DNA from 4 places in the Sphingobacterium sp. 18053 genome. Region 4 is predicted to be linked to each of the others. Evidence: riboswitches for the same ligand, from Rfam matches in the RefSeq annotation. Region 4 holds a riboswitch; each other region holds the start of a gene.
What was found. Region 4 has a riboswitch for S-adenosylmethionine ahead of metE (5-methyltetrahydropteroyltriglutamate--homocysteine S-methyltransferase). Riboswitches for the same ligand answer to the same signal wherever they lie in the genome.
Positions count from the first base shown of each region.

Region 1: another riboswitch for S-adenosylmethionine. It lies ahead of GVK91_RS18905 (O-acetylhomoserine aminocarboxypropyltransferase/cysteine synthase family protein); the one in region 4 lies ahead of metE (5-methyltetrahydropteroyltriglutamate--homocysteine S-methyltransferase).
Region 2: another riboswitch for S-adenosylmethionine. It lies ahead of GVK91_RS05690 (methylenetetrahydrofolate reductase); the one in region 4 lies ahead of metE (5-methyltetrahydropteroyltriglutamate--homocysteine S-methyltransferase).
Region 3: another riboswitch for S-adenosylmethionine. It lies ahead of GVK91_RS23930 (5-oxoprolinase); the one in region 4 lies ahead of metE (5-methyltetrahydropteroyltriglutamate--homocysteine S-methyltransferase).

Region 1 covers NZ_CACSJW010000008.1:82,070-90,041, reverse strand. Annotated here, with positions in the region: gene GVK91_RS18920 (GH92 family glycosyl hydrolase) at 1-509, shown strand, start outside; gene GVK91_RS18915 (homoserine dehydrogenase) at 575-1,756, opposite strand; gene metX (homoserine O-acetyltransferase) at 1,796-2,839, opposite strand; gene GVK91_RS18905 (O-acetylhomoserine aminocarboxypropyltransferase/cysteine synthase family protein) at 2,872-4,182, opposite strand; SAM riboswitch class I at 4,438-4,550, opposite strand; gene GVK91_RS18900 (FUSC family membrane protein) at 4,733-6,760, opposite strand; gene GVK91_RS18895 (TonB-dependent receptor) at 7,104-7,972, shown strand, end outside.
Region 2 covers NZ_CACSJW010000002.1:420,202-428,173, forward strand. Annotated here, with positions in the region: gene GVK91_RS05685 (DUF2723 domain-containing protein) at 1-2,383, opposite strand, end outside; gene GVK91_RS05690 (methylenetetrahydrofolate reductase) at 2,631-3,587, opposite strand; SAM riboswitch class I at 3,658-3,760, opposite strand; gene GVK91_RS05695 (hypothetical protein) at 3,979-4,830, opposite strand; gene rimM (ribosome maturation factor RimM) at 4,934-5,458, opposite strand; gene GVK91_RS05705 (30S ribosomal protein S16) at 5,578-6,099, opposite strand; gene GVK91_RS05710 (exodeoxyribonuclease V subunit beta) at 6,458-7,972, shown strand, end outside.
Region 3 covers NZ_CACSJW010000011.1:104,760-112,731, forward strand. Annotated here, with positions in the region: gene GVK91_RS23915 (HlyD family secretion protein) at 1-851, opposite strand, end outside; gene GVK91_RS23920 (TolC family protein) at 851-2,128, opposite strand; gene GVK91_RS23925 (DUF3050 domain-containing protein) at 2,393-3,163, opposite strand; SAM-I-IV-variant riboswitch at 3,374-3,467, shown strand; gene GVK91_RS23930 (5-oxoprolinase) at 3,534-3,797, shown strand; gene GVK91_RS23935 (RagB/SusD family nutrient uptake outer membrane protein) at 3,896-5,413, opposite strand; gene GVK91_RS23940 (TonB-dependent receptor) at 5,419-7,972, opposite strand, start outside.
Region 4 covers NZ_CACSJW010000010.1:134,539-142,510, forward strand. Annotated here, with positions in the region: gene GVK91_RS22600 (sensor histidine kinase KdpD) at 1-1,374, shown strand, start outside; gene GVK91_RS22605 (response regulator transcription factor) at 1,477-2,166, shown strand; SAM riboswitch class I at 2,351-2,454, shown strand; gene metE (5-methyltetrahydropteroyltriglutamate--homocysteine S-methyltransferase) at 2,533-4,845, shown strand; gene GVK91_RS22615 (hypothetical protein) at 4,946-5,476, opposite strand; gene GVK91_RS22620 (helix-turn-helix domain-containing protein) at 5,899-6,489, shown strand; gene GVK91_RS22625 (hypothetical protein) at 6,521-6,886, opposite strand; gene GVK91_RS22630 (single-stranded DNA-binding protein) at 7,061-7,456, shown strand; gene GVK91_RS22635 (hypothetical protein) at 7,510-7,917, opposite strand.

The DNA of each region.
Region 1 (7,972 bases), on a different contig from region 4:
AGAAGAATGTGTTTGGAGGTGGTACACAAATTGACGCTTTCGCAGGGATTGAAAGTCTTTATAATCATGGTAATCAACCAAACCTGCATATCTCTTGGCTATTCTATTTTTCTGGTAGACCTGATTTAAGTCAGAAATGGGTACGGGCAATTTGCAATGAATTTTATGGTAATGATGCAATACATGGCTATGGCTACGGACAAGACGAAGACCAAGGACAGCTTGGAGCGTGGTATGTCTTGTCGAGTATCGGTCTATTCGATGTCCGAAGTCTCACCACCGAGAAACCCGCACTTCAGATTGGCGCGCCACTTTTCGATCGGGTAACGATACAATTACCGGAGAAATTAAGAAAAAATAAATTTATCATTCAGGTGAAGAAAGAGCAGCCCAATAGTTATATTGTTGATCAGGTTCGGTTGAATAACCGCCTGTGGAAAGGTTGGCAGCTTCCTTTTGAACGCCTGGTAGAAGGTGGGATTTTAGACCTCAAGTTGAAAGGCAACTAAATTTAAGCAATAAAAAAATAGCCCCATTCGGGGCTATTTTCAAGGTAGGTTGGTTTGTTGATTGCCTACGCGATTTCAGCAATAAAATTGCCCTCTTGATCCAAATCAGCTTTGTGAGCTGCGATTTGTTGAAGATTAATATGTCCTATGACATATTTGAAATCTGGTGCGTAATATCGTTCTGTGATTTCACTGAAATTTAACTTTTCAATCAGTGTATCATCTGTGTATCTCAAATAAACCTTAATTAAATAATCTTGGCTATAATTTAATGTGCTGGATTCTAAATGTTTTTTATATTCATAACGGTATCCATAGCGAAGGGCAGCGATATCCGATAGCACAGCAGAGCCCGTCGGGTGTCCACCTGCTCCTTTACCATAGAAAAATTGCTCGTCTGCAAAGGCAGCTTTTACCAATACACCATTGTTCTCATTTTCTACATTATAGAGCATGCTCTCTTTGCCTACTAGGCGTGGTAATACATAAAGTACAACTTTGTTGCCATCGATCTCTTTTGCTGTTGGTATCAATTTGATCTTGAGGTTCTTTTCTTTAGCAAAACGAATATCTTGCTGTCCCAATTTGTCAATACCAATATTAAAGACATCGTCTGGTTTGACATAGATTCCGTACGCATGGGAAGCAACAATACATACTTTAAATTTTGGGTCAAATCCACCTACATCCAGGGTTGGATCTGTTTCTGCAAAACCAAGTTCTTGCGCTTTCTTTAAAGCGTCTGTATATTGCTGGTTTTCATTGAAAACTTTAGATAAAATATAGTTGGAAGATCCATTAAAAATACCGCTGACAGAATGAAGTAATTCATTGTCATAGTACTCTTCTAAATTCCGTATAATGGGAATACTTCCGCAAACGGCACCTTCATACAATAAACTGGTGCCATATTCATGTTGGATATCAACCAGTTCTTCCAGGTGGCTGGCAATCATTTTTTTATTGGCAGATACCACATTTTTTCCCGATTTCAAGGCACGAACAGTTAGTTGATAGGCTGCTTCGGCATCATCTATTAGTTCGACAACAGTATTAATTTCTGGGTCACCTAAAATTGTTTCGGCATCGGTAGAAAATAAATCTGCTGGTAGCGAGCGCTTTTTATCTCCGTTTTTAATGACAAATTTCTTGATCTCCAGATTAAGATTTTTGGTTTTGATGATATCGTAAAGACCTTGGCCTACTACACCAAACCCAAACATCCCTATTGTTAATTTATTACTCATATCTCTTCTTAAATTCTCTTATATATATTATTTATTCTCTTATACTAATTCGTTTAGGTATTCTTTTTGTTTCCGCAGAAAGTTGCTGATGATTTTAGTGAGTTTTTTTGTTTCGATCAAAAATCCATCGTGGCCATAGGTAGATTCAATCTCCTGATAGTGGGCATTCGGAACATGTTGAGCGATGAATTGTTGCTCTTGTGGAGGAAACAACAAATCTGTATTGACGCTCAGTACTAAAGTTGGACAGTCAATGCTCGCTAAAGCGGATTCGATAGATCGTCTTCCCCGACCTAAATTATGGCTGTCCATTGCTTTGGTTAGGAAGTAATAGCTGTACGCATTATAGCGTTTCACCAATTTTTCACCCTGATAGTTTTGATAGGAGGATGCTTTATAATGATCGAGTTTTTCGTTATCATCCTCCTTTTGTGTGTTGGCATACGTTGTATAGTTGCGGTAAGACAACAGTGCCATAGCGCGTGCAACTTTTAAACCCTTAGCTCCGCCATCGGGATGATTGGCGTAAAAGGTTCGATCAGTTGTAATGGCAAGACGTTGACTTTCATTGAATGCAATACCCCATGGTGAATGGACGGCATTTGTTCCAACGACGATTAGATGGTTGATGGCTATACTGTGCGATACGGCCCATTCCAATGCTTGTTGACCGCCCAATGAGCCGCCAATAAGGATCTCTATTTGTTTGATATCCAGGTGGTCTGCAAGAAATTGATGTGCATTGACCAAATCCCTTACTGTAAATTCAGGAAAAGATAGGTAGTAAGGCTGTCCAGTAGCTGGGTTTACAGATAGCGGATTACTGCTATTATATGCTGATCCTATGACATTGGCGCAGATAATATAATAATCGTTTGAATCAAATAATTCACCTGTTCCAAAAAGACCGGACCACCAATCCAGTACATCTGCATTAGCCGTAAGTGCATGGCAAACCCAGATCACATTACTGCGATCTGCGTTGGGTTTGCCAAATGTTTCATAACTGATTTGTAAATCAGTAAGCTCTCTTCCATTTTCAAATACAAAAGGCTCCGGGTGCAGATAAATATGCTTACTCATTTTACGTTTAAGTTTAAGCCGAAAAAATCTGATTATTTAATTTTATCAAAAGCTTGTTGTAAATCAGCTTTGATGTCATCAATATGTTCTATTCCTACAGAAAGGCGTAATAAACCTTTGAACACTCCAGCATTGGCTTGATCTTCATCACTCAATTGTTGGTGAGTAGTCGCTGCTGGATGGATAATCAATGACTTCGTATCACCGACATTGGCCAAGTGACTGATCAATTCTAAGCTGTCGATAAAGCTATTGGCCTTCTGTGCTGCGTCACCCTTGAGCTGGAAAGAAAGCACCGCACCATAGCCATTTTTAAGGTATTTTTGTGCGTTAGCGAAGCTCGGAGAGCTTTTTAAGCCCGGATAGTTTACTTTTTCTACCTGTGGATGCGCCTCAAGCCATTTAGCTACCTCTAAAGTGTTATCTACATGGCGTTGCACCCGTAAAGACAGCGTTTCAAGCCCTTGTAATAATAAGAATGAATTGAAAGGGGAGAGTGCTGGCCCGAAATCCCGAAGCCCTTCCACACGTGCCCGAATGGCAAATTGAATATTTCCAAACGGTCCGCCTTCACCGAAAACTTCGGAAAAAACTAAGCCATGATAGCCTTCAGATGGTTCGGAAAATTGAGGGTATTTTCCATTGCCCCAATTGTAGTTTCCGCCGTCGACGATGACACCGCCAATGCTTGTGCCATGTCCACCGATCCATTTAGTAGCCGATTCAACAACCACATTCGCACCGTACTCCAAAGGTTTAAATAAATAACCCCCAGCTCCAAAAGTATTATCGACGATTAATGGTAAGTCATATTTTTTTGCTACGGCAGCAATTTTCTCAAAGTCTGGAATATTGAAACTTGGGTTTCCAATTGTTTCAACATAGATGGCCTTTGTTTTATCATCAATGAGGGCTTCAATTTTATCTGCCTCGGCGTCCGTTGCAAATCGAGCTTCGATGCCCAGGCGTTTAAAAGAAACTTTAAACTGGTTAAATGTACCGCCGTATAAGTTGGATCCGGCAACAAAATTGTCACCACTTTCCAAGATATTATTTAAAGCTATAAACTGTGCTGCCTGGCCAGATGCAACAGCAACAGCTGCGACTCCACCTTCCAGTGCCGCAATACGTTGTTCGAAAACATCCGTAGTAGGATTCATAATCCGTGTATAGATATTGCCGAACTGCTTTAATGCAAATAAGTTTGCGCCGTGTTCGGCATTTTCAAATACAAAAGATGTTGTTTGATATATAGGAACTGCTCTAGATCCCGTAGTAGGATCAGCGACTTGGCCAGCGTGAACCTGAAGAGTTTCGAATTTTAAATTTTTGTTTGAAGACATAATATATCAGATTTTAAGGGTTCAAAAAGAAATTGCTAAGTAAAAAGAGAAGCATACACACCTCGTTGAAGGGTCTGTTAAATCTTTATCCAAGAAAAAGGAAATGATTTTTAACAAGCATGGAAGTGCATATGCATACGCATTCGCATCAATACAGTTGTACGATGACTTACACTTTCGCTTATCGTGTGGTTCACTTGTGTTGAACCTGAATTTTTAATGGACTTCAGTAGTTTAATAATCATTGTCTTATGTCATTTATATGCTCCAAAACGATATTGTTTTGGACAGGAATTGGCACCTTTTCAAACAAATTGAAGGTTGCCAGTGGGTCATTGAGCCAGTCTCTCGCCACTTCTTTATAAATCAAGACCTACTGATTAAGGGAGGTGTTGATTAGAAATCTTCTTTCGAAGACGACACAAATATAAACTCTTTTTTTATTAAAGCAAAAGAAAAGCTATTTTTTAGTTAAAGGAATTTTGAATAACATACCGATCGGGATCGCATATCGTCGGATGAAACCGGATAAATAACTGTCAATCGGGTATTATGATTTCTTTAAGTTGATCCGTTCCGCAATTTGATTTAAATCTGTTAAAAGAGGTTTAAGTGCATCAATTCTACTATGGATATCATACGCTAGGTGGCGATTCGTCTTTTTGCTTAACGATAACGAAAGCCCCACCAAATGGGAGTTGACCTGATAAGAGAGTGCCTGAAAATGGTGGATATGCGACCAATCTATCCATTTATGCTCGGGTTCTTTTTTCATTTGATTGATAGCGTCTGAAAACAGGGCCATGGCAGTCTGCGCTTTTTTGCGAGCCAGTCGTATATCAAAAGAACTTTGTTTCTCGTCCGACAGACGGTTATTGATGGTTTGGAAATAATGCTCGTTGTAAAGGGATACCTCTTTTGCCAGCTGAACCATGCCTGTGCTTTGGCGTACAGGTATCAAGAAATAACCTGCTATAGCCAAGAATGCTCCAATGAGTGTGAAAAGTATTCGGCTGCCTAAAATGAGATTGATATTGCCTTCGAACAAATTGAGCGCAATCACAATTCCCAAGGTAATAAAGATGACACTGACCATATAATTAGATCGGTTGAACAAAAAGAATCCGAAAAGACCTAATGCAGCTATGGTAAGGAGAGCTGGGAGAAAATGAATAGAAATTAAGCAGAATATACCAACTATTATACCCGAGAATGTGCCTACAATACGCTCTATATTACGCTTTTTTGTCATTGAAAATGCTGGTCTGGCAACAATAGCGATCGTCAGTAAGATCCAATAGGTATATTTAAAATCCAAAAATAAAATACCGATCAATGCGCCTGTTCCAAAAAGAAGAGCCATCCGAACGGCAAATCGAAAAAGCGGGTTATTCAGATGGAGTTTACTTTTTAGATCAGCAAGATTGCGCAAAGGTCGATTGATAAATTGCTGGTACTCACTGCTGTCAATCTTATCCTGAATTTCCTGATTTTGATAAAAAGCTACCTGAATTCGGTTGAGTACTTCAATAATTGCTTCGATGTTGCTTATGATCGAACATAATATACTTTTTGCTTGACCGGTCTGCTGTTCTTGAATTTCTTTTAAATCCTGTAAGAGGGCATTAATTTTAAAGTTATTGTGATATAATTGATGCGCATACCGAAACCTCTTGTTAGGTTGTGAAAAGCTATCAATTTCTAAAGCTAATAATTTGATTGTGTGACGAATTAAAGGGAGGCTGCCCGTGTCTGCAAGATTTTTGCGAATCGCATCATAGTCGTGATCAAGTGCAATAATTAACTCATGAAGGTCAATTAACCCATAAACCTGACTGAGCCAATAATTGCTTTTATGCCACTGTTGACTTATGATTTTTTTTTCTCGAAAAAGAAGAGACCTGATTTGTTCCTGTTGTTCGCTGATCAGGCCATGAATTTTGCCTACGCGACTGTACGTTATATTCAAAGGAATATTGGGATCGTAAGACTGTGATCGTATCAATAGAAATTGGGACAATCCATGAAAACCATTGGCCATCGCATGTTTTAGCGAGCGATAAGGTTGTATATAGGCTTGTAAAAGGCTAAAAAAGTAGTATATAATGGAACCTGTTGTAATCTGTAAACTAACCGCAAAAGGGTGTTGCGGGGCCATTCCGATCACAAAACTCATGAGAATCAATGTCATGTTTCCAATTGCAGCATAGCGAGCCCCAAAAATACCGTATAACGTACATATAAAACCGGCCGCTGCTAGCAATATAACCAAGGGCCAATGATAGGGAAATACAATCGCTGTAAACAATGATGCAACAAAGAAGGTGGGAATACATACGAGAGCAGAAGAAAGTTTATCTTTTCTGTTTCCAGGAGGATCTGTGAGTGTTGTTAACAACGATCCGACACCGATTCCAATAGCCGTGCTCGCTTGCGCTCCCAATAAATAGATCGCCAAACTTGGCAAGATGCTGATGGAAACATTACGTAATGCGTCTCCAGAATGCTCGCCATGCATAAATCGTATCATAAGGATATAAATACGGTAGAATCTTTTCTTCAATGATACAGTGCTCATTAATCAGTTTACTAATTTTCTGTGCAAAAATACAAATATTATGCTTAATATTTTTTGTATACAATTTATTTGTTTTGATTTTAGTTTATTTTTTGAATTTTTATTTTGATTCGATGTGCTTTTCTTGCGCTGTGCTTTTTGGAGATTCAAGATTAGCTGGGATGATTTTACCGGCTTTAGCATCGATCAGTGAAGGATATGGTTTACCGATGTTATTTGGTTGTCTACCGAGTGAATCGGACGATCTATCTATTTCTACTGGTCAACGTGTAATGAATACACGAGGTTTGTTGTCATTATTATGAAGTTGACTATCTAATCGATAGCCTAAAGAAATTACATTATGAAACCACAAAAAATTAAATTGCTCTTATTTTCTCTTATTTTATTCCTGTTTTCTATTGCCGGACCCGTTTCAGCACAGTCTGACGGAGGGGAATTACGTACAGTCGTTGTTGGACAAGACAATCAGCCTATTGTAGCTGCAAATATTTCACTGTTTCGTAAGCCCAATGATATCTTGTTAAAAGGAACTTTATCCAACGAAAATGGAGAAATTGTGTTGTCTGCGATCCCCGAGGGCAAGTATAGCTTACAGGTGTCCACGGTAGGGTATGCTGTTTATCGTTCTGCTGAAATGGTCCTAAGTGTGGGAGATCTCAAGGTGCTGGATACGATTCGTTTACAGGTGGAAAGTAAAGTGCTGAGTGAGGCACAGGTGATCGGTAAGAAACCATTGATTGAAAGTCATCTTGATAAAGTTGTCCTCAATGTTGAAAACAGTATTTTGGCAACAGGGAATAACGCATTGGAACTCCTGCAAAAGGTTCCAGGGGTAACTTTAGACAATAAAAAGATCAATCTACGTGGAAAAAGTAATGTGATTATCATGATTGATGGTAAGCCTACTTATCTTTCTGCAGATGAAGTATCGCGATTATTGGAAAATACAGCTTCCAATGCAATAGCTTCGATCGAGGTGCTCACCAATCCACCCGCAAAATACGATGCAGCAGGGAATGCAGGAATTATTAATATTAAGACAAAGAAAAATACGCAATTTGGAAGTAATGTTAGTTTAAACCTCAATTTAGGGCAGGGTAAATATACAAAGGCGGATGGTGGCTTTCTAGTAAACCATCGTAACAGTTGGGTGAACTTATTTTCTTCTTATAACTACGCAAATGCCTTAGGCTTTAATGATTTAAATAT
Region 2 (7,972 bases), on a different contig from region 4:
TCGAAAAATATATTGGTCTGTCCCAATGGTTATTTTCAAGCACCGATAACAAGGTTAGATCCGCCCTGGTCAGATGATCATTCGGAATTTCCCATTCCATTGCAGAAACAATAGCACTCTGAAAATAAGCCGGAACCGCTTTTTTCTTAACCACCTCCTCTTTATCAATGCGCAATTGGACCTTCTTGGAAGGGAAATAGTTTTCCATATCACCGGAATTCAACTGAACTTTATACTCGGGATCATCCGATGTGACAAACTGTAATAGTTGCTGTATATCTACCGCATTGTCAAGTTGTCTATCCACAAAAGGGATATAATCACGAACGCCTTTTTTTGTCTTTTCAGCTGGGATCGTCACGGGAAGACCTGCCGCTTGATACGTCGGCTGCTTGGCCTGTTGCATATACCAGTCGCCAGTCAGATAACTTAATACCACAACCCGAACATCCGGACGTACTCCTTCCACTTCTTGCAAATACCAAACAGGAAATGTATCATGATCTCCATAGGTAAATAGAATAGCATTTGGAGCACAGGATTCTAAATAATTACGTGCCATATCCCTTGCCAGCGATTTTTCAGAACGATTATGATCATCCCAATTTTGATGGGCCAAAATAATGGGACCGCCCAATAAAGCGAAAGAAATACCTGTCGCTAACGCATACCGTGTTTGTACAAAACGATTGAGAAACCGAACAAATGCTATTGCTCCCAATCCGATCCAGATCGCAAACGCATAAAAAGATCCTACGTAAGCATAATCTCGTTCCCGAGGTTGCATGGGAGTTTGGTTGAGATAAACAACGATCGCTATTCCCGTAAACACAAACAGTAAGGTCAAGACCAAGGTATAAGGTTTATTGTTTCGATACAACCAGATCGCTCCGGCTATTCCCAATAGCAATGGAAGGAAAAAATAGGTATTCCGGCTCGGGTCATGCTTCTGTGATTGGGATATTTTATCTTGCCCTCCTAAACGCCAATTATCCAATGGTTTAATCCCCGACAACCAGTTGCCGTCACTATAGGTCCCATACCCTTGCCTGTCATTCTGTCTACCGACAAAATTCCACAAGAAATATCGGGTGTACATATCGCCCAGTTGAAAATTAAAAAAGAACTTAAAATTATCCGAGAATTGTGGCTGCTGCCCCTCCTTCAAATTGAGGTAACTCCTATAATAAGCCTGATGGGCTCCATCTTGACTATATATGCGGGGAAAGAAGGTTTCCTTATCAAACGTATACTTATCGACCTGACTAAAAGGAATATACCCTGATTCATCTTTGCGATAACCGGTTTTACTCTCTACACCAACGACTTGTGAATCATAGTTGGGTCCTTTGAGTAAAGGCTCCCGGATATATTGCTCCCGGCTCAGATAACCCAAAAAAGAAAACACATTGTCCGGCGCATTATTGTTTAACGAGGGATTCGCTTTTCCACGGATCAAAACCATGGTATAGGAGCTATACCCAAATAGAATAAAACAAAAAACCAGCAACCCGGTATGCAGTGTGTATTGCCGCTTTTTATAAGAATAATATAGCCCATAAATGAGGAAGCTCCCCAACAGCAGACAAAAGAAGAAGATGCCTGAGCCAAAGCCCAAACCTAGCGAGTTTACAAACAAGAGGTCTACCTTAGCTGCGAGACCGACCAACCATTGAATAATTCCCCACAAAACGGCCCCCAAGATCAGCACTCCTACCAAGAAAGCTTTTACTGTACCTTTCGCATTAACCTGCCCTGCTCTCCTGAAATAGACAACCATCGCTATAGCCGGGATTGCCAACAGATTTAATAGGTGCACTCCGATTGAAAGGCCCATAACAAAAGCAATAAAAACCAGCCAACGATCGCTACCTTCTTCATCTTCACGCACTTCCCACTTTAAAATTGCCCAAAAAACAATCGCTGTACACAATGAAGACATCGCATATACCTCAGATTCAACAGCCGAATACCAGAATGAATCACTGAAGCAGAAAGCCATTGCACCAACTAAACCCGCAGCAAAAATTTGGAAATAATTCGATAATTGAACTTTCTCTTGCCTGTTGAGTATCCTTTTGGCAATTGCTGTTATCGTCCAGAATAAAAATGTAACAGTAAGCCCACTGCAGATTGCGGATCCAATATTCATCCAATAGGCAATTTTACCTGCATTACCAAAAGCCAGGTTGGAAAATATATTCTGAATAAGAAGAAATAATGGTGCTCCCGGTTGGTGTGCCACTTCTAGCTTGTAGGCACAGGCAATAAATTCACCACAATCCCACCAGCTTACCGTCTTTTCAACGGTGGCGATATATACACATGTAGCAATTAGTCCGCAAGCAAAGCCGAGTAGAGAATTTAATCTAGTGTACTTCATAAGGTCAATTTGGTCTATTGTTAAAATCCTTTTTAGCACTTTAAGTTAAAAAGTTATCCTGACTCCAATAAGTTAATTAACACTATTTAACACAAGTATCTGACTATAAACAGGCTACTCAACCCTGAATATAGAGACCGACCTAAACCACACTATCGAAATTATGGACTTATTTCGGGCTTTCACAACCAATATTACAATAAAAAAAGGAAGCTTATTGGCTCCCTTTTCGTATTATTTTTATGAGTTAGGCTAGTTTTTCAACAATTTTCTTTGTTGGACCAGGATTACTCATCGTATAGAAATGTAATACCGGAGCGCCAAATTTAATCAGCTCCTGACATTGTTGCACCAACCACTCCTCACCGACTTGTCTGACGTCGGCATTCGTTTTACATGCTGAAACAGCATCGCTCAGTTCCTCCGGAATATCTAAATGAAATATCCTTGGTAAGGTCACCAACTGCTTTTTCGTTGTCAATGGTTTTAATCCTGGAATAATAGGCACATGGATTCCATTGTCTCTACATTTTGTTACAAACTCTTTGTATTTCTCAACATTAAAGAACATCTGAGTCACAATAAACTCTGCTCCCATATCGACTTTTTGTTTCAGATATTTAAAATCAGTATTGAAATTTGGCGATTCAAAATGCTTTTCGGGATATCCCGCTACTCCGATGCAAAAATCAGTCTTTTCCGATGTGATAATGTCTTCATGCAGATACTTTCCTTTATTCATATCAGTTACCTGTTCCAATAGGTCTGTTGCAAAAGCATGTCCACCATCGCTCGGTATGAAATCGGCATCGCCTTTACGTGCATCTCCCCGCAATACCAAGACGTTATCTATCCCCAGGAAGTTCAAATCGATCAGGGCATTTTCAGTTTCCTCTTTTGTAAAACCACCACATATCAAATGGGGCACCGCATCTACTTTATATTTATTCATGATTGCAGCACATATCGCCACTGTCCCAGGACGTTTACGATAGGAAACGCGTTCCAGTAATCCACTCGCATGCTCTTTATAGATATAATCTTCCCGATGGTAGGTTACGTCGATAAAAGGAGGTTTAAACTCCATCAGTTCATCCATGGTTTTAAAAATACTTTGGATGCCCTGCCCTTTCGCCGGTGGCAATAGCTCAAAAGAAAACAATGTTTTTCCTTTGGCATTCTGGATATGATCGATAATCTTCATTAAAAAACTGTTTTTAGTTTGGTTGGCTTACATCGAAACGCACAAGTCGAGGAATCGTTTATCTACATGTAACTTATCTTTCCCACATGGAGTAGGGTAGAATTTAGCACCTTGAACAATACAGGTTGCTAAGGCTTCAACGGGTCTAGTCCCTCGGCCTTTCTCTATAAGCGTTGCTAATATCGTTTTAAAAAATCAAAAGACAAAAATATTTTTTCGAAAAGGCAAAAATAGCGGCAAAAAGACTGCAATAAATGCGGCTTCAGGTTTATTCCCAGTCAACAACAGGAATTTACGCTCCACCAAAAGTAAAAGACTTAAAAAAACAGATAAAATTAACGATCGAGGATCATCGACAGCGAAGAGATTGACTATGCCACAACAGGATTGGCTAAAGATTCGCTGCCAGGGAATTCCGTAGATTTTTGAGATAAAATGTGATCAATAAGAGTCCTGTAACATGGTACTCCTCTTTCGATCCAAATTTAAAACCATCAAATAAATATTGATAGGCGACTAATGCATTTTTTTCGTTGTAAAATAATTCCTTCCAAGAATCGGGAACATCTGCCCATGCCTTGAGCACAATGCCATTCTCAGCATAAATAATGGGTGATTCAACACCATCCATTCGATAATCGTGATGTGTACCAGAACTTGATATGTGTTGGAAATAAGCGATAGAATAATCTACAAAATTCAATGCCCTAGCTTTTATCTCCTTTTCACTTTCTGATTTTACAGGGGCATTTCGCCATAGATTCACTTGGCTATCAAATTTGCTGGGGGTCTCCCGGATAGGGGTTTTATCTAACGCAAAGTTGATATAAAGTCTTTCGCTAGTGGGTATACGTGCTGAGCTAAACTGTGAAAAATCACCTCTCAGCTGAACAAAATCGCTTTTTACCTTAATAATATCTAATGCGAGGCTACCTTTTTTCTCATCGGTCAATTCTAATCGATCGCCGTTGAATCTATACTTACCGAAGAGTAAGATATCATCGATCGCCATGACAAACTTGTCTTTATCATGGAGAGAGAGAAAGGACCGATATATCGTAGGATCATTACCATAGGTATCTGCCTCGACATTTTGGGGTGATTCTCTTTTTACTTTATGATACTCTTCATTTGAATAGCCCAATATCATTTGGTAATTGCCTTCAGGAAAGTCCTTTTTCTTCCCAAAGAAAGCACAAGAAGACAACGAGAATACGAATAGCAGCAGTAATAACGGTTTCAAAATCAATCAATAATTATGGCCAGTAATAATATACAGACCAAGATAAGAAATTACTGCAATAGTTCGTATACTGCTATTTATTTGAATAAGCTCGGGGATATGCTTATTCTTTATAAAGATCCACCAAGCCTTCTGGCAATTCAACTTCAATGATCTCCTCTTCGCCATCGATTCCTAAGATCAAATCATCAGACAACGGGAACATCAGTTCTTTACCGTCCATATTTACCGAGGCGACAAATTGTTGTGGAAATTCCTGGACATCTGTTATTTGCCCCAGTTCACCATGGTTTTCATCAATCACTAAAAAACCGATTAAATCAGTATATCTAAAATCATCTGGATCGCGCTCGGGCATCTTATCATTGGAAAGATATAGCTTTTTACGGACAAGTACTTGAGCCTTATCGATATGATCCACATCCTCAAATGTCACATACGCTGTACTATTTTTTTGAAATTTAATGGTATCAACAAAATAAGGAACAAGCTTTTTGTTCACTTCCACAAAGACAACATCGATATTCAAACTCTCGTATTCCTCGAATTCAAAAAACAGTTGTACTTCTCCTTTAAGACCTCTTGTTTTACTGATGTAACCGATGTAAAAGCTTTGATCAATAGTCATATATTTCGTATTTAGCGATTAGCTGTGAGACATGATTTGGCAAACCATTAGCCTATTGGCTGTTTCAAAAAAAGCCGGCTCAAGATTGAGTCGGCTTTCTCGAATACTTTATGAAAGAATTAACCTTCAGTTTCTTCTGATGCAGGAGCTTCAGTCTCCTCAGCAGCAGTTTCTTCCGCTACAGGAGCATTTTTAGCAGCTACAGCAGCAGCTTTTTCTTCTTTTTTCTTAGCTTCAGCAGCTAAAGCAGCTTTTCTAGTTTCAGCTTTAGTTTGTGCTAAACCATCTTTTTTACCAGTGATTCTTGCATCATTAGCTTCAGTCCAAGCTGTAAATTTAGCTTCAGCAGCAGCTTCATCAAAAGCACCTTTTTTCACACCACCTTGCAAGTGTTTTTTGTAAAGAACACCTTTGTAAGAAAGGATAGCGCGAGCAGTGTCAGTTGGTTGAGCACCTTTATTCATCCAATCCAAAGCTTTTTCAAAATCCAAAACGATAGTTGCTGGATTTGTGTTTGGGTTGTAAGAACCAATACGTTCGATGAATTTACCGTCACGTGGAGCGCGAGAATCCGCTACGACTACGTGGTAAAAAGGACGTCCTTTTTTACCGTGTCTTTGCAATCTGATTTTAGTTGCCATTTTTTAATTTTATTTTATGTATTCAACATATCCCCCGAGCTTCATACTAGAGGGGATGCAAAGATAGTTATTTTTTTTTAATCATCATTATAATTTAATAAAACTTCACTGAAAACGACAGGGTTAGCTCTTATCAACAAGCTCTTTCAACCGTAACACCTACCCCTTAGACCTTCGTCTTTTCTTGCTTCCATACAGCAGCTACAACAAACTTTTCAAAATCAAGGCACAAAACAGCTCCTTTATTCAAAAGGATATCTTTACCAAATGTAAACAGGATGAACCGTTTGGGTACAGTACCTTCGAAATAGTCATCGACATTTTTGCCAATTCACTTTTTACTTTCTACCTTCATTCTATGAAATCTGTTGCGCCATTAAAAATACTAAAAGCTTCAGCCGGTTCGGGAAAAACCTTTAGCTTGACTTTACACTATCTCACACTCCTACTCTCCAACGAGAATAGCTATAAGGAGATTTTGGCGGTGACATTCACCAATAAGGCAACCGCCGAGATGAAGGAACGCATCCTCTCGGTGCTCCATGGCTTGGCAACAGGCAATCGTACCCCTAAAATTGAAGATTTCAGAAAGCTTTTACTCCAGCAGCAGCCAGATTGGAATCCGCATCTGGTACAAGAGAAAGCTTTTCGGGTTTATCGACGTATACTACATGACTACAGTCATTTTACCATAAGTACAATTGATGGTTTTTCCCAAAAAGTCATTCGCGCATTTACGTATGAACTCAATCTTGATGCTGCTTATAAGATTGAAATGAATGTCAATAAAGTGAAAAATGACCTGACAGTCATGCTTAATCAATTGCTGGATGAACGACCCGATCTACTGGATTGGATTATCGCTTATGCGGAAAAGAAAATAGCAAAAAATGAAAATTGGAACTACCGCCAACAATTAATGGGTTTGGCAAGTCTTATTTTCTCTGAAAATTTTCAGGAATTTGATGGTTACATCAATTCTGCCAATCCAAAGGAAGTTTTTAATCTTCTCAATCAAGAAGTTGAACAGAAGATAAACTCCTTCACGGAAGCGCTCTCCATGACAATTGAAGCCTTTAGTGAAACATTTAAGAATTTTAATATCTCCGAAAGTGACCTGAAAGGTAAATCGCGCAATAAAATAATCTCCGCTAGCAAAACCAATAAAAAAACGGAAAAGCTGAGCGCTTCCGAAATCGCCAAGGTACTGGAAAAATATATCCAGTTGATCGACAATGAAGATGCTTTTACAGATAGTGACAAAAATATACGTCATGATCTTATCGCCGCACTCGGGCCCATTCTGGCATCGTTCCAAAAGCTACACGATAATCTATCGGCTTACATTGCTTATCAAGCGGTACAAAGTAATCTCTATTACCTACGCCTGCTCAAGGAAATGAGCGATTTACTGACGCAATGGCGGCGGGACAATGGTGCTCAATTAATCTCCGACTCGCAGATTTTATTAAACAAACTCGGACTTGATGAAAATAGCGATCCAACATTTATCTGGGAGAAGATCGGCAATCGCTTTAACTACTTTTTGTTTGACGAATTTCAGGATACTTCGCGTATTCAGTGGAAAAACTATAGTCCACTATTGATCAATGCATTGGCAGATGCCAAAGGCACAATCAGCGAACACCTGATCGTTGGGGATGTCAAACAGAGTATCTATCGCTGGCGGAATGGGGATTGGCGTATACTCCTGCAACAGGTAGAACAACAGGTTGGTCATACCTTTCACTTAGACGAGGATAGCAAAACCACCTTTATCGAAAACGGAAGCCTCGACACCAATTTTAGAAGTCTTCCAAATATCATCCATTTAAACAATTACCTCTTTAGCAGTATTCCCCAACATCTGCAA
Region 3 (7,972 bases), on a different contig from region 4:
TACGCATCAGCAACCACCTCAACCCTATTGCCAAGATGCAAATAACGGAGTTGCGTTTCCTTAAAATTAGCGGTTACCCAGGTTGGGGTTTCTCTATTGACGATAAAGCCTAAAACTTCGCCAGCACTTATCATTTGACCTTTTTCAATCGTGCGTTTGCCAATCTGCCCATCGTAAGGTGCGCGAATAACGGTATAGCCGACATCAAGCCGTTTGCGGCCGACAGCTGCCGTCAAACGAACACGTTCGGCATCGACCACACCTTTTTTCATATCCACATCATGCACACGTTCCTGTGAAGCCTGTAATTTATGCTTTAACGAAGCCAGCTCACTCTTATACACATCCAACGTCGCTTTTACATCCTCCAGTTGCTGTGCCGTTGCAGACTTTTCCTGAAACAAATAATTATATCGATCATATTCCAACTGTTGCTTGGTTACCCGAGCCTCCCCGGCAGCAATTGAAGTGCGTAAAGATTCATGTTCCGCCTGAAGAATTTCCTTTTGACTATGAAGAACATTGATCTCTGCAGCTTCCTTATTGACGGATGCCGCTACCTGATCAGCCTCATATTTATATTCCTTATTATCTATAAGCAACAAGGTATCACCCCGTTTAACCAATTGATGATCGTGATAATGCACAGAAACCACATATCCTCCTACCCGAGAAACAATGGGATTGATATACTGCGTTACCTGTGCATCATTTGTGTAGGTATACCGCAGTCGCATCCATAATGCTTGAGCGCCCCATAACAACAAGGCCAACAAGACAATTCCAGCCAACCAGTTGGTAATTCGAGTGAGTTGTGCCTCCACAACTGTTCTTCGTGATTTAGGTTTCATTAGATAGTACCCTTCAAAAATTCGATAAAATAATAGTGTTTCTGTATCGCAATATGTGCGGTTTCAAGATCAAAAAGTGTTTTTAGGTATTGCATATCAGCATCCAAGAGATCTGTAATCAAAGCCGATGATTTAAAATACCTGTTTTTTATAATCCGTGCATTTTCCTGCGCCAACGCCTTATTGTTTTGACAGACGTCCTGCTGCTTAATAGCCAATTGATAATCCAACAGGGCCTGTAACAGCTGATTTTCCAGAATCTCCTCTTCATGACGGTGTTTTACCTCTTGTCGATCCAATGCGATCTGTGCTCCGCGCACCACGTTTTTATTGAGATAGATAGCCGAGATCGGTATGTTTAATTTGAGTCCTGTGATACTCAGATTATACCAGCTGGGATTATAGGGATACAAGAAGACCTGTGGATTGGCAAAGGTGAATGTACTGGTCAACCCCAACTCAGGAAGATAATTTGATCGCGCCTGTTTGACCGACAACTTCTTCAAAACCACTTCCTGTTCGGATTTTAGGAGGGAAAAAGCATGGCTTCGCGCTTCGGCAACAAGCGCTTCATAGCTGGGGCTTTCCACTTGAAACTGCTCGGGCAGGGGCACAATCTCCGCTGTAATACCGCCAATAAGCTGCAGCTTCTGATTTGCAGCCTGAATATCATGACCGATCTGCACGAGCAACAGTTCCCGCTTCGAAAGCTCTAACGAAATACGCAAGACGTCACTGTGTAATACCACGCCCGCCTTATACAGATGCTCAATCTCTTTGAGCTGTACCCGTTGATCAGCAATATCCTGCTCAATTAAAGATCGGTTACTATACGACAGTTCCAAATCCAAAAAAAGATTGCAAACCTCCAATTTCGTCTGCGCTGCGGCATTCTTCCAATCGATTCTGGCCAGCTCATTTTCCAATTTTTTGGACTCAATTTTCATCAGGTCCCGATGCCCATTGTAGAGGTTCAGATAAAAATCCAGGCCGCTATCGTACAAGTAATGAATGATATCATGCTGGGAAGGTTTATTTAAAAGCCCCTGGTCATACACAGGCATATTACTCGCATAACTAGCAGAAGCTCTGGCGGAAATTTTGGGCAGCAACTCCATGCGTTGCTGCTGTACTGCCACCTCAGTTTCTTTGAGCTGCAAATAGGACTGCTCGATGTATTTACTGTTCTGTAGCGCTTTGTCGATCATGTCTTTCAGGGACATGTGCAAAGAATCGAGGGCGAAGGTGTCCGAAATAGCGAATACTAACAATCCCATGGTTAGTATTCCTTTTGCCCAATAGGGAGGAAAAAAGTTCACGTGTGCTATGTAATTTTTTTGCGTAGCAAACTTAGACACTTATTGGAACTTGGATTTCTTCACAAACGCCAATATGTTATGGAAAAAAGACATTTTTTCATCAATTCAAACAAAAAGACCAATATCTGCCAAGAAGCCCTTACAATATCCTTTTTTACAGCACATAAAAAAGACCTTTCAAATCATGATTTGAAAGGCCTTTCTCGACGGTATAATAATAGATTATCCGTATAAGGAATCTTCTATTGCATTCCACAACTGTATTCTTTTTTGTAGCGCAATTTTACTGATCTCTTTCATTTCTGTCCATTTAACCTCATCGTCCTTCCCGAGATCTGTGATCATCTGCATCGCCAAAGGCCCGTGCTCATCGCCATCAAGGTCAATATGACGTTGAAAATAATAGATAAAGCTATCCAGATTGGCTGTAGGGAAATTTGTTTTAATTTCTTCCAAAATAGAGGTAAACATTCCCGGGATAAGATCTTCGCGTCCAAATGTAAATGCAGCAGCAATTTTATGCACCTCGCCCTCAGCAATCACTTCGAATGTAAAATTCAAAAAGTCTTTGATCCGCTTGTCCAATGTGGTCGTTGCAATGACATCGAATATGTTACTCGATTTTTTGGCGTGAGCAATAAATTTGTTGACCAGATGAAGGTCGGCACCCATGGCATCCATGGCGTCCAGATACATCTCAAAATGGCTCAAACGGCGGCCATCAATATATTCATCCGACTCCTCAGCCAATACAATTTCGTTGATTAGATAGCGTGTTGATGGATGCTCACTCGCAAACCAAGGTAAAGTCGTACAGGTCAATTTAATCTGTAAAGCTTTTAGTAAAGACATAAAATCCCATACAGCGTACACATGCCCTTCTGTAAAAGAACGTAGATTCTTGATCGTTTTGATCTTACGATACAAAGGGTGTTGCAATAATACCTCGCGTTCGGCAGCAATGTATTCGTTAATTTCCGCAATTCTATTCATGGCGCAAAAGTATTGTCTTATCTCTATTTTTAAAAGTATTTTCGATGAGATTACAGTAACATGATAAATTTTTCGCCCAGCTATCCGCTTCATAACCAAATCACAGCCAACAACGCGCCTCGCTTTTGACCTCCCTATTCCTGTTGCTAACGTTCATTTACCCTTAAAAACAAAAATATTTTTAATTATAAAAAATAATCTACTATATTTGTAGAGTATTCAGAATTGCATGATGCAATACCAACCGAGTGCAGGCACCGCGGTGGTAAATTAATACGGGTTTCGACCAAAATAAACGTCGCAGAACGATTATTTTCCCAACAAGATCTGGATACAGTTTATGGTTTAATCCTTTAAATTTTTAAATTGTATGGCTACTACAACAAATCTTTACCAACACTTACTGGAAAAATTCAGTTATTACTCAACAGATGAACTGATACAGCTCAACAATGACACCATCTTAGGACAAGGCTGGGGTTCAGCCAAGGCAACCTTTAGAACAGCTTTGATCAGTACGTTCTCCAAAAGAGGACTGGATCTTTCCAACATCATTTCCAAGGAAGACGGTTTTACCTCGGTGAAGCATGTCCCTGTACGCTTGGAACAGAATGTCCTGATTCCTTTACAGTAATCGTTATCGACAAAAAAAAGCGCGCATCGAAAGGACTTCGTGCGCGCTGCTGTGGTTGGTTTAGGAAATTGCCGATTTAAAAGAAGGCAATAATCTTATTATTTATAGTTTGGATTCTGAATTAACACACCTGCGCTTTTCTCAATTTCTGTTTGTGGTAATGGCCAGCGGTAAAATTTGTCTTCAAAATGATAGGGCACTTTACTGTCTTTGACCGCATTGAGTACTTCGCCTGCGATATGCCAACGAATCAGGTCGTAATGCCGTAGTCCTTCGAAAGCAAGTTCAACCCTTCTTTCGTGGCGGATACGGTTGCGCATTTTTTCCTTGGTATAACCGGCAGGAAACCCGGGCATCTGAACGCGGCTCCTCAGAGTATTCATGGCATCGTAAACCGATGGATCTGGTCCGGCAATTTCATTTTGTGCTTCGGCATACATCAATAACACCTCCCCAAACCGCAGTACAACCGCATCCTGTTGGCTCAATGTTGAAAAGCCAAAAGGTAAGTTGGCCGGATCCAAAAATTTCAACACCCCATAACCTGTAGGCCGCGGATTGGACGGTGTATGGATCTTACCGCCGCCAAAGTCGGGATGATCCACGAAAATTGTTTTGCTCAAGCGCGGATCCCTATCTTTGAAGGGATTAGCTCGGTCAGTCAAGGGTGATTCACCATAAGGCAGACCATCTTTGCATTCATAGGTATCCACCAGGTTTTGTAAAGGTGAAGCAGCGATCCAATCGCCTAAATACATGTCCCAGGGGGCTGTATTATTCGGTGCCAGAAAATTGACCGAAAAGATAATCTCGGTATTGTTCTTCTGTGTTGCATCGCGAAAGACATTTTCAAAAGCTGTACTCAGAGTATACTCTTTCATGACATCGGTGCATAAGTCTTTTACCTCTTTCAAAATTGCTAAATCGGGCACCCCTTTGTCGCCATAAGCCGCAAACAGTAAAACCCGTGCTTTCAAGGCTTTTGCTGAACTTGCGGTCGCATGCCCCCCATTATTGAAATAAGGTTTAGCCGCTAAGTTGGCGATCCCAAAATCCAGATCGGCCCGAATCTGTTTTAGAATATTCTCTGCAGTTTCCTTTGGCTGACGCTGATTCTCCAGACTGAGGGAAGTAAGCACAAGCGGCACCTCACCATAAATACTGTACAATTGGAAGTAAACAAAAGCACGGATAAAGCGGGCTTCGGCTTCCATGTTCTTCTTCTCCCCATCGTTCATATCGGAGCCGTTATAGCCCTGAAGCTTCTCGATCAGGCGATTGGCACGTCCTATTCCCACATAAGCATCGTTATAAATTCCGGTTTCATACCCCCCTGTGGTCGGATTTAAATTCCCACCTACGATTTCATTGACGCTACCTGAGTTGAACTGATTGTAGCCATTGTCGGTCAGACAGTCCCGGAAAGGCATCCCATAGGAGAAAGCCTCACTCTGCAATGACGCGTATACACCGGCCAATGCATTATCAAAATCCGATTTTTTGCTAAAATAGTTGTCCGAAGCGATCTGATCCAAAGGATTAAGGTCCAAGGCACTGTTACAGGAACCCAAAAATAGTCCGGATAGCATCAACGCTGTTATAAATTTCTTTTTCATAGCACTTAAAAGTTAACTTGTACACCAAATGAATAAATCTTGTTTTGTGGATACTGTACCAGATCACCATTTCCATAGCGTTCAGGGTCCAAGCCCTTAAATTTGGTCGCAGTAAGGAGGTTATCACCCGAAAAATAAACCCTTAGGCGGTCAATTTTATATTTTTTCAACAGCCCTTCAGGTAAAGTGTATCCGAACACAAGATTTTTCAACCTGAAGTATGAAGCATCCTGTATAAAATAGCTGGAAGCACGGCTGAATTTCTCCGGAGCACTCCAACCCCAATAAATACGGGGCATCGTTGTCGAAGGGTTTTCAGGTGTCCAACGGTCTAACCAGTCTTTTGTCGGCGGACTGCCTTGCACAAATGGGGTTACACCCCAGCCCGAAACATAGGATTTGACGCCATATACCCCTTGTAATAGAGCCGAAAAGTCAAAGCCCTTAAAACTTGCACTTAGATTAAAACTATAGTTCAGTTTTGGATCTACACCGGAAATAATTGTTCTGTCGTTCGCATCGATTTTTCCGTCCCCATTGACATCCCGATACTTAAGATCTCCTGCCAGTGTATTATCATTAAACTGCTTAGGCGACCCCGCTACTTCGGCATCGGATTGAAATATGCCGATGACTTCGTAGGTATAAAAGCTGTCCATCGCATAGCCATTTTTTTTGATCGTATAGCCGCCGATTTCAGGCTCGCCAAATTTGACCAGCTTGTTTTTGAAACGATCGAGGTTTGCACCGAGCTGATAGCGTAAACCTTCCAATGCTCCCGTAGTAATCTGATTACGATAAGTAATTCCCAACTCAACACCTTTATTCTCGACAATTCCATCATTTACGTAAGGTGCCCCCAAACCAACGATTGCAGTAATCTGTGACTGTCTTAGAATATCGGTCGTCCTCTTTTTATACCAGTCAAAAGTGATATCTAAATTTTTAAACAGACTCAGGTCCAATCCCACATCGGTCATCGTTGTTGTTTCCCATTTAATAATCGGGTTGTTTAACCCTTGTTGAGCGACACCTGAATTTAGCGTACTATTATCAAAAGAATAATTTCCGGTAAGTCCCAATACGGGTTGATACGGATAGTTGCCGGTATTCTGATTTCCGAGTTGGCCCCAGGATCCACGGACCTTCAAATTATCCAGCCAACCGGAAGCGAATTCCTTAACAAAAGATTCTTCCGATACACGCCAGCCTGCAGAGAAAGAAGGAAACGCTGCCCAACGGTTTTTACCGTAAAACTTGGAACTACCATCGTAGCGCATATTGGCTTCCAAGAGGTATTTCCCTTGATAATCATAGTTCAATCGGCCGAAATAAGAGATCAGCGCCCATTGGTTGGCGGTTCCGTTTGCCCGTTGAATATCCGATCCCCCCGCATTTAATTCTGTTAGTGTATCGTCGACAAAATTCTGTCTGAAGCCCTGGAGGTAGGTATACTTACTTTTTTCAATGCTATATCCGGCCTGAGCTTTGAGATGGTGTGCCCCAAACGCGCGATCATAGTTGAGGTAAGTAAATAAATTGGTGTATATCGTTTGCTGATCCTGATCCGTAAGGCCCTTTCCAAGATCCAGTGTTGTTCCGAGCGTGCCCGTATGGTAGTAATATTCATCCAACGTTGATTTATAATCCTTGTACTTGTCCATATTGAAATTATAGGCACCTTTGGTATACCAGGAAAGACCTTTAAACAGCTGTACCTCCATCCAAGCCTGTAAATTGGCTGCATAGTCATCGGTATTGTACGTGAATTTCCGATCCAATACGGCCATAGGATTTTTATTGTTGTACTCCCAGTCGTAAGCTTTGTACGTGTACCGTCCGCTACCATCCGGCAAAAATGGGCCATAGGTTGGTGCCTGCGACATGGCCGACAGGAACAGGTCTTTGGATCCGCCTGGAATAGATTCGGTATGTCCTGTTTTGAGCAAGATATTTGTTCCGAATTTAATACCTTCCGAGATTTTGGTTGTCAGGTTGAGGCGGGCGGAATAACGGTCGTAGTTAAAACCTTTGATCATTCCATCCTGATTGACGTAGCCCAAACCAACATTAAAGGTTGTCTTCTCATTTCCGCCTTGGATACCGAGATTATGGGTATAAGTGGGTTTCGTTTGGAAAATAAGCCCCAGCCAGTCCGTATTTGGATATTTTACAGGATCGTTGCTGTTGCGATAGGCAGCAATCACTTCGGCGGGATATAGGCCATCGTTGAGATTGGAATTCTTACGCGCTTCGTTGTATAATTCCATATACTGCGCCGAATTGGTGATCAGATCAAACATTTTCGTGGACTTATAGATACCCACATTTCCGTCATACTGAACGGTTGTTTTTCCCGATTTCCCTTGTTTTGTCGTAATCAGAATAACGCCATTGGCTGCACGCGAACCGTAGATTGCTGCGGAGGCTGCATCTTTCAGCACGCTGACATTTTCGATATCATTGGGATTAACGTCGGAGAATTTTCCCTGCACACCATCGATGAGCACCAGGGGATCTGATCCGGCGCCACTAAAGGTGCCCTTACCACGAATACGG
Region 4 (7,972 bases):
GATAATCTGGTACAGGCTTTTATCATGTTAAATGCATCAAAGGTAGATGATCAGATTAGTGGAAAAGACGATAGCACACGGTTTGTTATCCCCCTTATGGACCCACTGGTCAATCAACAGACAAAATTCAGGGTAGCCACATTACCACCTAGAGAGAACACGAAACTTGCAAAAACAATTTCTGATTTGGAAAAAAGATTGGATATTCTCAACAGAAAAAATGCTTGGAGTGGTTTTAATGTATACGATTCCGTTGCCATGCTGGGGGGCAAAAAAGCAGACTACATCGAAGATGTTGCTATTGGAATGGAGCTGGCTAAACGTCCGTTAAAAGATCGATTGAATGTTATCATCGTCCAAGAACTTATCAAAGAAGAGTTGGCTCAACGCGACATTAAAGCTCCTTTTAATATTGAAATATGGAGTACAAACAATATATTACTGAATAATATTTTAAACGAAGCCGCTTTAAATAACCCAACAAATACAACAAAATACTCGACCGCACTTTTTAAAGGTGATATCGGTGCTGCGCCAGGGAAATTAACAATCTATTTCCCCAATAAAAAGGCAATAATCGCAGATAATATGGGCTATCTGTTACTACCTATGCTGGCACTACTTTTCTTGTTGGTGGGTTGTTTTGCTTATACACTGATTATCATCTTCAGACAAAAGAAAGTTTCGGAAATGAAAACAGATTTCATCAACAACATGACGCATGAGTTTAAAACACCTGTTGCAACAATTATGATTGCTAGTGAGTCACTTAAAGATCCAGACATCAATGCCGACCACAAGCGCGTTCAGAAATTGGCTAATATCATCTACGACGAAAATGTTAGACTCGGAAATCATATTGAACGTGTACTCGATTTGGCAAGACTAGAAAAAGAAACGCTAAAACTCGACCAGGTAGAAGTAAGCATCAATGATCTTGTTTCTGCAGTAACGGACAGTATGCAGCTACGCATGCAGAATATCGGCGGAAAATTCAGTATAGATCTTGCAGCGACAAAGGATATTGTCATCGGTGATGAGTTACATTTTTCGAATGTATTTTACAATTTATTGGATAATGCCATCAAGTACAGCAAAGGAGATTTACATGTCAACATCAATTCAAAAAATGTTGGCGATACCATTGTCGTCACTATTGCCGACAACGGTATTGGGATGAGCCGGGATCACCTGCAAAAGATTTTCGACCAGTTCTACCGTATTCCAACTGGAAATGTTCATAATGTCAAAGGATTTGGTCTTGGCTTAAGTTATGTACAGGACATCCTGAGAAGGCTGAACGGAAAAATTACAGTTAAAAGTGAAAAAGATAAGGGCACGACCTTTGAAGTAATTTTGCCTATTAAAAAATAAAACGTTCCTTTTTTGTATATTTCCTCTTTAAAAAATTTCAAAGGTTGAGGAAAGCTGATTTATCAGCATCAAGGGACATTGGTGAAAATTAATATAATCATTATGCAAAAGATATTATTAGCAGAAGATGATCCTAATTTGGGGGATCTTTTAAAAGACTATCTCGAATTAAAGGGAAAATTTGACGTCACATTATGCACGGATGGAGATGAAGCGATTTCTCAATTCAAAAAAAATAACTACGACCTCTGTATTTTCGATGTCATGATGCCAAAAAAGGACGGATTTACAGTTGGACGTGAAATCAGAAAAACAAACAACACTGTTCCTATTATCTTTGCCACAGCAAAGGGGATGATGGAAGATAAAACCGAAGCCTTTGAATTAGGGGGAGATGATTATATCACAAAGCCTTTTCGAGTGGAGGAATTATTGCTCCGCATCAATGCTTTGCTGAAGCGCAGTGTTCGAGACAAAGAAGAGGAAGTGGTTGCTGATAAATTTGAAATTGGTGATTATTTCTTTGATTATACAAGTCAGCAAATTTCTTACAAAGGACAGATGCAAAAACTATCCACCAAAGAAGCGGAACTACTACGTTTGCTTTGTTTAAAGAAAAATGATGTGCTGACCCGGGAAGAAGCTTTATTAAAAATATGGCATGATGACAACTACTTTACGGGTAGAAGTATGGATGTATTTCTCAGTAAACTTCGTAAATATCTAAAAGAAGATAGTAAGGTTGAAATTGTCAATGTGCACGGAAAAGGTTACAAACTTTTGGTGAGCTAAAAGAATGGGGAATGAGAAACAGTCATTCCCCATTTTTTATGCCACAACGTATTGAAACATGGCATACACTAAATCACGGATGAAAAGAAAAGAACAAAACAATTTTATCCTTAGTAGAATATAAAAAATTGATGCACTTTTATAAAAAATTTGCATTTCAAAAAGAAATGTTCTAACTTAGCGTCGCTTATAGAGAAAGGCAGAGGGAATAGACCCGATGAAGCCTTAGCAACCTGTCCCTTGACAAGGTGCTAAATTCTACCCTACTTGATATGGGAATGATAAGCCGAAGTCACCGAATTCTAGTGTGTCCTTCTCTCTCTAGCAAGAAATATAGTTGAAAAAGAAATATTAAAAACATTCATTATGTTATTGACTAACAATTTAGGTTACCCTCGTGTGGGCGCGTTCCGCGAATTGAAAAAAGCCAATGAGGCCTATTGGGCTAAAAAATCTTCTGTTGAGGAATTATTGGACACCGCAAAAAAAATTCGTGAAGGCAATTGGAAAACACAAAAAGATGCTGGAATAGATTTGATCCCTTCCAATGATTTCTCTTTTTACGATCAAGTATTGGATTTAACCCTTACTGTTGGTGCAATTCCTGCTCGTTACCATTCTTTATTGAATAAAGTAGACAACAATTACAGCTTAGATCTATATTTTGCCATGGCGCGTGGTTTCCAACAAGAAGGAATCGACGTGACTGCAATGGAAATGACCAAGTGGTTGGATACCAACTACCACTATATGGTGCCAGAATTCACAAAAGATCAAGAATTCAAATTGACGTCCGAAAAATTCTTAAATGAATATAACGAAGCAAAATCATTGGGCATCGATACTAAACCAGTTCTACTAGGTCCTATCACTTACCTTTTGATCGGTAAAGAAAAAGAAGCTGGCTTCGACCGCATCGATTTATTGGATAAACTTGTTCCAGTATATGAGCAAATATTAGCTAAACTAGCTGAGGCTGGTGCCCAATATGTTCAGATTGACGAGCCTTTCTTAGCATTGGATTTAGATGCTAAAGTAAAAGCTTTATATCAACCTACTTTCGAAAAATTAGCTGCAGCAGCAAAAAATATCAAATTAATCGCGACTACTTACTTCGAAGCTTTAAAAGACAACGAAGATATCGCAGTTAACCTACCTATCCATGCTTTACATTTAGATCTGGTACGCGGTGAAAACCAATTGGATACGGTACTAGCTAAAGTTCCTGCTTCATTAACATTATCTTTGGGTATTGTTGAAGGCCGTAACATCTGGAAAAATGATTACGAAAAATCATTGGTTAAAATCAAACAGGCTGTTGATGCATTAGGAAAAGACCGTGTATGGGTAGCTCCTTCTTCATCATTGTTGCACGTTCCTTTTGACTTAGACAATGAGCACAATGAGCAATCGCTACCAGCTGAAGTAAAAAACTGGTTAGCATTTGCTAAACAAAAATTAGCTGAGGTAAAAGACTTAGCCGTACTAGCGGAAGGTGAAGTTGATGCTGAAACAGCAAAACGCTTCGAAGCTAACAAAGCTGCTGCTGAAAGTCGTCGTACTTCTCCATTGATCCACAAACCAGAGGTTAAAACACGTACAAGCAATATCACTGATAACGATGCAAAACGTACTTCAGCATTTGCTGACCGTAAAGCAGCGCAACAAGCGAAATTCAACTTGCCGGCATTCCCTACTACAACTATTGGTTCATTCCCACAAACGAAAGATGTTCGTAAATGGAGAGCAGACTTGAAAAAAGGTGCTATCACGCAGGCAGAATATGATAAAGCAATCGCAGAAGAAACTGAGAACACAATCCGTCTTCAAGAGCAATTAGATATCGACGTATTAGTACACGGCGAATTCGAACGTAACGACATGGTTGAATACTTCGGTGAACAATTGGCTGGTTACGCTTTCACACAAAACGGCTGGGTACAATCTTACGGTTCACGTTGTGTAAAACCTCCAATTATCTATGGTGATGTATACCGTCCTGAAGATATGACTGTCCGTTGGTCTTCATACGCGCAATCATTGACTAACCGTCCGGTTAAAGGTATGTTGACTGGTCCGGTTACTATCTTACAATGGTCTTTCGTACGTAACGATCAACCGCGTTCAACAACGACTTACCAAATTGCATTGGCGATCTTGGATGAAGTACAAGCGTTGGAAAAAGCAGGTATCAAAATCATACAAATCGATGAACCAGCTATCCGTGAAGGATTGCCGCTACGTAAAGCTGATCAAAAAGATTACTTGAACTGGGCAGTACGTGCTTTCCGTGTTTCTTCATCAAATGTAGAAGACGATACACAGATTCACACACACATGTGTTACTCTGAGTTCAATAATGTAATCGAAGATATCGCTGCAATGGATGCTGACGTCATCACGATTGAGACTTCACGTTCTCAAATGAAATTGTTGAATGCTTTCGCCGGTGATTTCAAATATCCAAATGATATTGGTCCAGGTGTCTATGACATTCACTCACCACGTGTTCCAAGCAAAGATGAGATGGTAGATCTATTGCGTAAAGCAAAAGCAGTAGTTCCAGCAGAACAGCTTTGGGTTAACCCTGACTGTGGTTTAAAAACTCGTGCTTGGCCAGAAACCAAAGCGGCTTTAGAGTCGATGGTTGAGGCTGCGAAAATCTTAAGAGCAGAATAATTCTTAAACTATATTGATAAAGCCCTAGATGAAATTTCATCTAGGGCTTCTTTATCGGACCTTGGTTCGAAACAAAAACTGTTATCGGGATAGTGTGAGACTATTTTCGGGTGTTCTTCTTTTCTTTCTTATTTTCCTTTTCTCTCCCGTTCTTAATTTCCTGTTTCCCTTTAATCCGATCTTCAATCGACTTCAGGCTTGACGAAAAATCAAGATCAACATTTTCAAGTTTTGCCATCTTTAACGCCTTCAATGCCTTTTTGTATTTTCTTAATTTTTCAAATAGAAGTGCTTTCTTGATCCAAATCCCTGTCAAGGGCATCGCCGGAAGTGTCAAAGCAAATTTAATCGTCTTTTTTGCAGCTTCATAATCCCCCATATCAATCAATGTCTGAATGAAATAAGGATATACTTCCAATGCCTGTACATTATGCACCAAAGCTTCCTGGAAATACCTTTTTGCCTGCTCATAGTCCAATAGCTGTTCGGCATGAACTCTTCCCATCAAACATAGCGCCATTGTATTAGACTCATCATAAGACAGTGCATAGGATAAGGATTCCATGGTCTCCTCCAAATACATAGGATAATTATCCAGTGCCTGAAGGACATATTTATTTACTGAATTCATAAAATTTTCTAAAACATAACATTCATATCCAGCTTTCACAATAACCTTGAAAGTAACTGGATTTTTAAAACTCCATAATAAGCTAAGCATATTGGAACAGTGGACCACCATTTAGAGAGCCAAGTTTTAGCCAATATCAACATAGGTTACTTAACGTATTAAGAAAGAAGATTAGGAAAGGGCCGTATTCCGAAGAATATTCCCGAGAATCTTCTCTGTGGACGAAGCGGGATTTTCTGATATTACAAACATATTCTTCCGTTTTTATTAATTACTCTATTAAATTGCAAAGATTCAAAATATTTACCAAATTCCCAAAAACTTTTGATTATTAATCCGTTATATCTTACAGCACGATATTGGCATATTATTGTCGCATCAATTTCGCTGAAATTCAACGACTATTTCCCCATCTTTGGACTATGGAAAGTCAATCAGCTAATCAATTAATCAAACTATCAAGAAAACGTAAGGGACTAACGCAGCAGGAACTCGCCGATCAGGCGGGTGTATCGCTAAGAACAGTGCAACGCATCGAAAAAGGCACTGAAGAAATCAGTGGATTTAGTCTCAAACAGATCAGTCAAATCTTGGAAATACCTTTAGAACAACTCATTATGCCAAATGTAAATCAAATCAGTATCGACAACAATCAAACAGGAAGTATTAAAGCGCTATATTTAGCATCGCTCACCTTTTTGGTCAATCCGTTATTAGGATTATTGGTCCCAGCAATTATGGGCTATACAAAGCAAAACAAAGACGCCTTATACAGTAAACACCTAAAAAAAATAATTGTAATACATGCTGTTGGACTATTTTTTCTCGGAAGTTTCATAGGCTATATTATTATTGCAGATTTTTTTAAGATTTCACTACCGTCTTTTTTAAGCGATATATTCAATAGCGCCTATTTTTTACTCATCCCAGTATGCTACTACATATTGATTCTAACCTTCACTATTTTTAATTATATCGCAATAAGGAAGGCCAAGCTCAGTTCTGCAAACTAAACCAATACTAATGAATCTGTTGCGATTAAAATCACAGTGGTTTCTTTTGAACGATCAATACCCAATCATTCTCCAGCAACAGATAGCCTGTTTCATAAATAAAGTTATAGGTCTGTCCCTTGTTATTGGAAAAAGTATGTGTATGAAACTTAAAATCAAATCCCAACCGCTTTAACTTTTCCCGTTGTATCTTGATCATACCCTCCCCACTCAACGCTTCCAATAAAATACGACGGTTTTTTCGTAGGATATTATTCACATTGCGCACCATATTGGTCTGGTCGCTATTTAATTTATTGTTATAGGCGTTCCGGCAAGCATCATCACAAAATCGCTTGTCAGAACGGCCATATATACCCTTGCCACATTCAAGGCAGACTTTCTCGACAGAACTCATAACGGAAGATTAAACGACAACAAACGGTTACAATCGACTATAGTCGAATACAAATGGTAAATAGACGACTATATTCTTTTCCCCGCCCCACCTTTGCTTAAGATCATTTGGCATCGATAGCCAATGACCGTCAACTAAAATAAGAATTATTAAAAACATTTAAAAATTAGACGCATGAGCACATTACGCAACAAAGTACAATTGGTTGGGCATTTAGGAAACGACCCATTAATCAAAACAACTTCCACCGGTACAAATTATTCCGTATTACGTCTCGCCACCAATGATCTTTTCAAGAACAAAGCCGGCGAGTGGGTTGAAGAAGTTCAATGGCATACACTCGTGGTTTGGGGTAATCAAAACAATACCATTGAAAAGAAATGCCAACGTGGAACCAAACTCATGGTTGAGGGCAAACTCACCTATCGTAATTATGAGAATGCAGATGGGGTAAAACAATATGTCACAGAAATTAAAGTAGATAATTTCATGGTTTTATCGGAGTCCAACGGTGCCAAAGAAGACAGCCCAAAACTTCCGGATGAAACTGAAGATGACCTCCCCTTCTAGTATGATCGACGAGGTAGATTTTTCAAGTCTCTACCTCGTCGATTGTTCCCAACTTATTTTGTTAGGCTTGCTGTCAACTCTCTTCCTAGGTTCTCAGCATAAGCCTTCCATAATTTGGCATCTTCCGGTGTAAACTTAGAAACAGCTTCAGTTTCTTTGGTCGCCCATTCCTGACGCTTGGACGCAAGCTCCTTGAGCTTAACAACATCGCCACTTTTAGCAACAGCGATAAATTCCTTGATATATTTTGTGTAATCCTCCGCCAATTTTTGTGTCTCAACAGAACTAAATTTAGGTATTGGCACTTCGCCGCCTCTATTTTCCAGCAGCGTTTTGGCCGTATCTTTTTTAATGTCAATAGCGGCAGTCGTATCTTTTACTTCAACTTTTTTAGTCGTGGAATTATTACAGGAAATAACAAAAAATCCAGCAATTAATGCTAATAAGGTTACTTTCTTCATCTATTTAAATTTAGTTTTTTATCCATGGTAATTTAGCCGTTTATGCATGTTGTAC